Linked DNA regions of Archaeoglobus fulgidus DSM 4304. The protein of the gene in region 2 binds, or shares a complex with, the protein of the main gene of each other region. Each region holds a gene or a part of one and is shown on either strand. Other genes may lie near its edges. A codon is read from its position in the direction of its gene.

Region 1 (2,816 bases), 1.3 Mb from region 2 along the record:
CCTTGCAGGGTTGATGGCAACGATCCTGCCGAACCTTATCGGCCTGCAGATTCTGTCTTTCATGGTCAGAGTGACCTTCATTTTTGGGTCAATGTTCAGAACCTTTGCTATGATCGCATCACCTATATCCAAAACTTCATTCGGTTTCTTGTTCGGCTTCATTTCCGGATTCTCGCTTACAGGCAAAAAGGCCTGATAGGGTGAGTAAATGTCAACAGCCCAGCCGTTGGCGGCAACCTCCCTTATTATGCCGATCACAACATCCCCAACGGAAGGTGTGTACCTCCCCTTCAGAGGGATTACCCTAACGTGAGTCTCGGTTTGATCAAAAAGGCCTATTATCTTTGCGTAAACTTTCCCACCTTCCACGTACGTTCCGTAACCTGCGGCACGTGGATTTGTGGAAAGCAAATCTCCTGGCAGTACTATCTTCCTCATTATCCTATCCTCCTCAAAACCTTTGTCAGAGCCTCTCCTTTCGCGACTTTTCCAAGCAGGTCCATCAGGTCACCGTACATTCCGGATGGTATGCGCATCACGCAAATCCAGCTTCCATCCCTCTGCCATTCCTCCCTTGTCACGCCTCCAAAGTTATACAGGGCGGAGATAGCCCTTCCAGTGTGTTCAGGCGGTATTTTAATGGCAATTTCCATTTCCTCAAACTTCAGCGGAAGAATTGGCTTTAGAGCTTTTACGATATCCTTTACCTGAGCTTCAACGGACTTGAAAATGTCGATGTGAACCTTCGCCTCCTCTAAGGCCCTCTCGATCCTTGAGGGAGGGTGTGGAGCGTTCGTTCTCGGATCAATCGTATTTCTGCTTATGAAGTTGATGATCTGCTTTCTTTTCGCCTCGAGCATTTCCCTTCTCTGCTCGGCGGTTATCTGAACCTCTCCTTCGAGTATGATTTTCCTGGCAATCTCGAAAACGTCGTCTGTGCCAAATATCTTCCTCAGCTCGTCCACCGAGGCCCTCTCGCCCTTTTTCGCGTCTTTGAACACTTCCTCTGCGGCGAGGAGGTCCTCGAAGTTGACCTCCTTTCCTTCCTTGAGGTCTCTGGCTAAGTAGGGGTCAACGAGGACCTCAAACTCCTCTCCGCCCTTTCTGAGCCTTGCGATTACTGCCTTATCGAGGGATACCATACTTCACTTCTTCAGCAGCTCCCTAATCCTCTCGTTCGCTCTCTCCACGTAAGGCTTGAGCTCCTCAGGAGACACTTCCTTGAAGGTTCTGTCGTCAACTTTAACGTAGCCAACCTCGATGTTCTCCGGGACGAGCTCCGATTCAATGGAAAGTCCCATTGCAACGAGTCCGAGAACCATGGCGTCATCGAAGCTGAGGTCATCGCGGTACTCCTTTTCGAAGAACTCGGTAACTGCATTTCTGCCCATACCTATGGCCGTTGCCTTGTACTCCAGCAGGGCACCGCTTGGGTCAGTTTCGTATAGCTTCGGAACCTCATCGACACCGGCGATGAGAAGCGAAACGCCAAAGGGCCTTACACCTCCGTACTGAGTGTACTGCTGCTTGAAGTCGCAGATTTTCTTTGCAAGCTCCTTCACCGTTATAGGCTCATCGTAGGTAAGCCTGTTAATCTGGGCCTCTATTCTCGCCCTGTCGATAAGCACCCTTGCATCCGCCACTAGTCCAGATGTTGCGGCACAGATGTGCTCGTCAATCTTGTATATCTTCTCAATCGTGTCCGCCTCGAGAAGCTTGCTGCCTACCCTCTTATCAGCTATCAGGATGACACCCTCTTTGCACTTAATGCCTATAGCCGTTGCTCCTCTTTTTACAGCCTCTCTGGCGTATTCCACCTGGAACAGTCTTCCATCAGGGCTGAATACCGTTATTGCCCTATCATATCCCATTTGCGGTAAATGCATGTTCACACCTCCAAATACTTTCTTTTACACCTTTTTATTGTACCGCTGACACCCAATGTCAGCGGGATTACCCTCACACCTCCCACGTGCGTCATTAACGTGAGAGCCACCATCACCTTATCGAGCGCTTCCCTGTAGCACCTTACTATCCCCCTCTCTCCGTCGAATGCTTCCAGCCTGAGTCCGCTGGCTGCAAAGCACTCTCCGAACAGGCTCAGCATTTTCTCTGAGAGAGCGCGGGAAAGTGACCTCTCGTCGATCTTTTTTTCAGCTATAATCCTGAAGGCAATATATCTTTTTCTGCTTCTCAGTGATGGTGGCAAACCCTTCACGATTGCTTTACTGCGAAAGGTGAAAAAAAGTTTGTGATGGTTGCGGAAATTACCGCGAGAGCCATGCACAGCAGAATGCTTATGTAAGGCAGTGGTGAGAGGGTAAGAAACTTCTCAAGCATTCCCATGTAGGCCAAGTAGGCAAGAAAGGCTCCGAAGATGAACAGGCTCAGCGCTAAGCCAGCAGCAACCGCTTCCTTCAAATTCTTAGAGAAGTACCCCACAATCAGCCCTCCGATTATGATGCCAACCCAGTGGAAAGCGGAGAGCGCAAGAGCTACGATGAAAACACCTATTACAAAAATAAGTCTCTTCATGAGCTCACCTCCCTGAAAACTATCTTTTCACCCCTCACGTTGAAATCAAAGCTCTTGTACTGCCCATTCGCCCACATTTCGAGCTGATCGTAGTAGTGGGGAGAGAAGTAGTTGCCCGAATTCCCACCCGGAATTACGCAGTAGTTCTCGTCAAAGTTGACTATCATCCTCCAGCTGCTTCCTGCCTGCGATAATCCCGTTCCCCAGTCAACGGCCCTTCTGAAGTTGAAAACGGTGTAGGTGGAGCCATTCATCGGCATGGATGGATAGTCGAAGAATTT
Region 2 (2,929 bases):
AGGCTATGTCAATGATGAGAAGCTTCTGACTTCTCTCCCTCATAGCCCTCTCCACGTCCCCCCTCGTTATGACGGCGTGGGGTGCGGAGGTTGCGGATATGACGACGTCGCAGACCTTGAGGTAATCAACCAGTTTGTCAAACTTTACTGCAACCCCGCCAATTCGTTTTGCAAGCTCCTCAGCCTTCTCGTACGTTCTGTTGGCTATTAAAACAGCCTCTACTTCCTTACCTGCAATGGCCTTTGCAACGAGCGTGCCCATTTCCCCCGCACCTACGAGCAAAGCCTTCTTTCCCTTCAGCGTTCCCAGAACTCTCTCCGCCACCTCAACCGCAGCAGAGCCAATCGACACCGAGCCTTTCGAAATTGCCGTCTCTCTCCTAACCCTTCTCCCGACCTGAACGGCCTTGCCGAAAACCCTCTCCAGAACCTCCCCAGCCTGCCCACCTTCCCTGCAGAGATTAAAGCACTGCCTTACCTGACCGAGAATCTGCTCCTCCCCAACAATCATCGACTCTATTCCCGAAGCAACTCTCAGCAGGTGCCTCAGGCAGCTCTCACCAACAAAAATTTCAGCCTTTCCGGTTATACCAAGCTCCTCCGCAATATCTTGAAGACAGCTTTTCAGATTCTCGCCAACGAGATAGATTTCGAAGCGATTGCATGTGAAGATGTAAGCATACTCGGAAAAACTGCATTTCGAAATCACATCCTCCAGTCTCGGCTTTACAGTAAGCCAGATTTTCTCAATTTCCTCAACTTTGGCATTTTTGTGAGAAATCGTTATGCATCCAATTTCCATCTTATAGTTCAGAATTCACAAGTGCTTTTTAAGTTTTTTATTCAGCAATGCTGAAAAGCAAAAATTAAAATGATAAAATGGTGGAGACTCCCGGAACGGTTAAACGAACATCACTCCCTTCAAATCGGGTATCGGAGTCGTCTTCTTGAGCACCTTCTCTATCGCCTTGGTGAAGTCCAGCATTGTAACCTTCGCCCTCTCCTCTCTGATGGCAAACATCCCTGCCTCGGTGCATATCGCCTTGATGTCCGCTCCACTCGCACCCTCCGTGATTCTCGCAAGCTCCTTGAAGTCAACGTCCTCCGCAAGCTTCATCTTCCTCGTGTGTATCTTGAAAATCTGTATCCTCCCCTCGAACGTTGGTAGCGGAACCTCTATTATTCTGTCAAACCTTCCAGGTCGAAGGATTGCTGGGTCGAGTATGTCGATCCTGTTCGTCGCACCGATGACCTTCACATCCCCTCTCGGGTCGAAGCCGTCAAGCTCAGCTAAGAGCTGCATCATCGTCCTCTGAACCTCCCTGTCACCGCTGGTATCGCTGTTTGTCCTTCTCGCAGCTATTGCATCAAGCTCATCTATGAATATTATTGAAGGTGCCTTCTCCTTTGCGAGCTGGAACACCTCTCTGACCAGCCTTGCTCCCTCTCCGATGTACTTCTGAACGAACTCGCTGCCAACCACACGTATGAACGTTGCCCTCGTCTGGTTTGCGACCGCTTTGGCCAGCAAGGTTTTACCCGTACCCGGCGGACCGTAGAGCAGCACACCCTTGGGCGGCTCTATGCCAACTTCCGCGAAAAGCTCCGGTTTCAGCAGCGGCAGCTCAACAGCCTCTCTGATTTCCTCAATCTGTACATCAAGACCTCCTATGTCCTCGTAGCTAACTTCTGGCTTCTCCTCCACCTCAAAGCCGTAAACCATTGGGTCTTTGGATGTTGGAAGGACATTCACTATTGCCAGCGTCTGCTGGTTTAAAGCGACTCTCGCACCCGGCTTGAGTTCTTCCTCATTGATGTACTGCGAGGTGTTGACAACGAACTTCGGTCCGGTTGAGCTCTTCACAACAACTCTTCCGTCTTCAAGTATGTCTGAAACAACACCTACGAGTAATGGCGGTGAGCGTAATCTTTCAACTTCACTTCTCAGCCTTCTTACTTCTCTTTCATACCTTATTCTTTCGCTTTCGATAAACTTCTTCTCGTCTTCCAATCTGCGATAAAGCTCTCTAAGCTTGTAGTAATCCTCCTCCAGCTTCTTCAACTTTTCCAGGAGGTATTGTATTTCGCTATCGCCCATATTTTATCCCTCAATTTTATTTTTTGCTTCCCTCTACGTTCCGGAAGCCTCCAAATACATATATATCACTCATCATATAAGAACTTGTTGCTGGTGAGTGAAATGAACTGCGAAATCTGTGGCAGAGAGATTAAGGGAAAAGGCTTCAAGATTGTTGTTGAGGGCAGTGAGGTTACGGTTTGCGGCTCCTGCAGACAGTTCGGAACTGAAAAGAAGCCCTCCGTAGCATCTCAGCAGGGGGCGAGAAGGGTCGTTCTGAAAAAGAAGAGGGGTTCGACAAAAATCGAGTTCACAGAGGAGCTTGTTGAGAACTTCCACATTATTATCAGGCGAGAAAGGGAAAAGAGAGGCTGGAGTCAGGAGCAGCTTGCAAAGAAGATTCAGGAGAAGGAGTCTTTGATAAAGAAAATCGAGAATGCGGAGATTACACCTGAGCCTGAGGTTGTGGAGAAGCTGGAGAAGCTGTTCAACATCAAGCTGAGAGAGCAGGTTCCCGAAATCAAAATTGAGAAGAGCAAGAGCCTTGTTCCAACACTGGGCGACGTTGTTGTTGTGAAGAGAAAGAAGAAATAATTTAAGTCCAGAGCATTAAAGAGCTGCATGCACAACTTCATCTACATAACCGCCCCTTCTTTGGAGGAGGCGGAAAGAATAGCGAAGAGGCTCCTTGAGAAAAAACTCGCAGCCTGCGTAAACATCTTTCCCATTAAATCTTTCTTCTGGTGGGAGGGAAAGATAGAGGCAGCAACTGAGTTTGCCATGATCGTTAAAACGAGGTCGGAGAAGTTTGCCGAAGTCAGGGATGAGGTAAAGGCGATGCACAGCTACACA

The links. The genes of interacting proteins can lie anywhere in the genome.
Region 1: the proteins of pan (region 2) and psmA are in contact, whole or in part, in a cryo-EM structure (PDB 6HE5), measured with the Archaeoglobus fulgidus proteins. Residues at the interface, in WP_010879468.1 of Archaeoglobus fulgidus: Asp391 (codon at 928), Leu392 (codon at 925), Lys393 (codon at 922), Gly394 (codon at 919), Met396 (codon at 913), Phe397 (codon at 910), Val398 (codon at 907); in WP_010877997.1 of Archaeoglobus fulgidus: Ala30 (codon at 1,799), Arg33 (codon at 1,790), Gly34 (codon at 1,787), Ala35 (codon at 1,784), Asp51 (codon at 1,736), Arg53 (codon at 1,730), Val54 (codon at 1,727), Lys66 (codon at 1,691), Ser79 (codon at 1,652), Gly80 (codon at 1,649), Leu81 (codon at 1,646), Val82 (codon at 1,643), Met166 (codon at 1,391).

The regions. Positions count from the first base shown.
Region 1 is NC_000917.1:447,151-449,966, reverse strand. What follows is about bases 17-2,760. They hold psmA (archaeal proteasome endopeptidase complex subunit alpha), read right to left. Parts: upstream 1,887-2,760; coding sequence 1,146-1,886; downstream 17-1,145. Other genes in these bases: AF_RS02480 (penicillin acylase family protein), read right to left, coding at 2,532-2,760; AF_RS02485 (hypothetical protein), read right to left, coding at 2,215-2,535; AF_RS02490 (Rpp14/Pop5 family protein), read right to left, coding at 1,889-2,218; AF_RS02500 (ribosome assembly factor SBDS), read right to left, coding at 438-1,142; rrp4 (exosome complex protein Rrp4), read right to left, coding at 17-438. In the rest of the region: more of rrp4, read right to left, coding at 1-16; more of AF_RS02480, read right to left, coding at 2,761-2,816. UniProt on the Methanocaldococcus jannaschii protein: Component of the proteasome core, a large protease complex with broad specificity involved in protein degradation. The M.jannaschii proteasome is able to cleave oligopeptides after Glu, Asp, Tyr, Phe, Trp, slightly after Arg, but not after Ala.
Region 2 is NC_000917.1:1,775,982-1,778,910, forward strand. The notes cover bases 1-2,857. They hold pan (proteasome-activating nucleotidase), read right to left. Parts: upstream 2,099-2,857; coding sequence 902-2,098; downstream 1-901. Other genes in these bases: hemA (glutamyl-tRNA reductase), read right to left, coding at 1-802; AF_RS09930 (multiprotein bridging factor aMBF1), read left to right, coding at 2,201-2,671; cutA (divalent-cation tolerance protein CutA), read left to right, coding at 2,699-2,857. Outside these bases: more of cutA, read left to right, coding at 2,858-2,929. UniProt on the Methanocaldococcus jannaschii protein: ATPase which is responsible for recognizing, binding, unfolding and translocation of substrate proteins into the archaeal 20S proteasome core particle.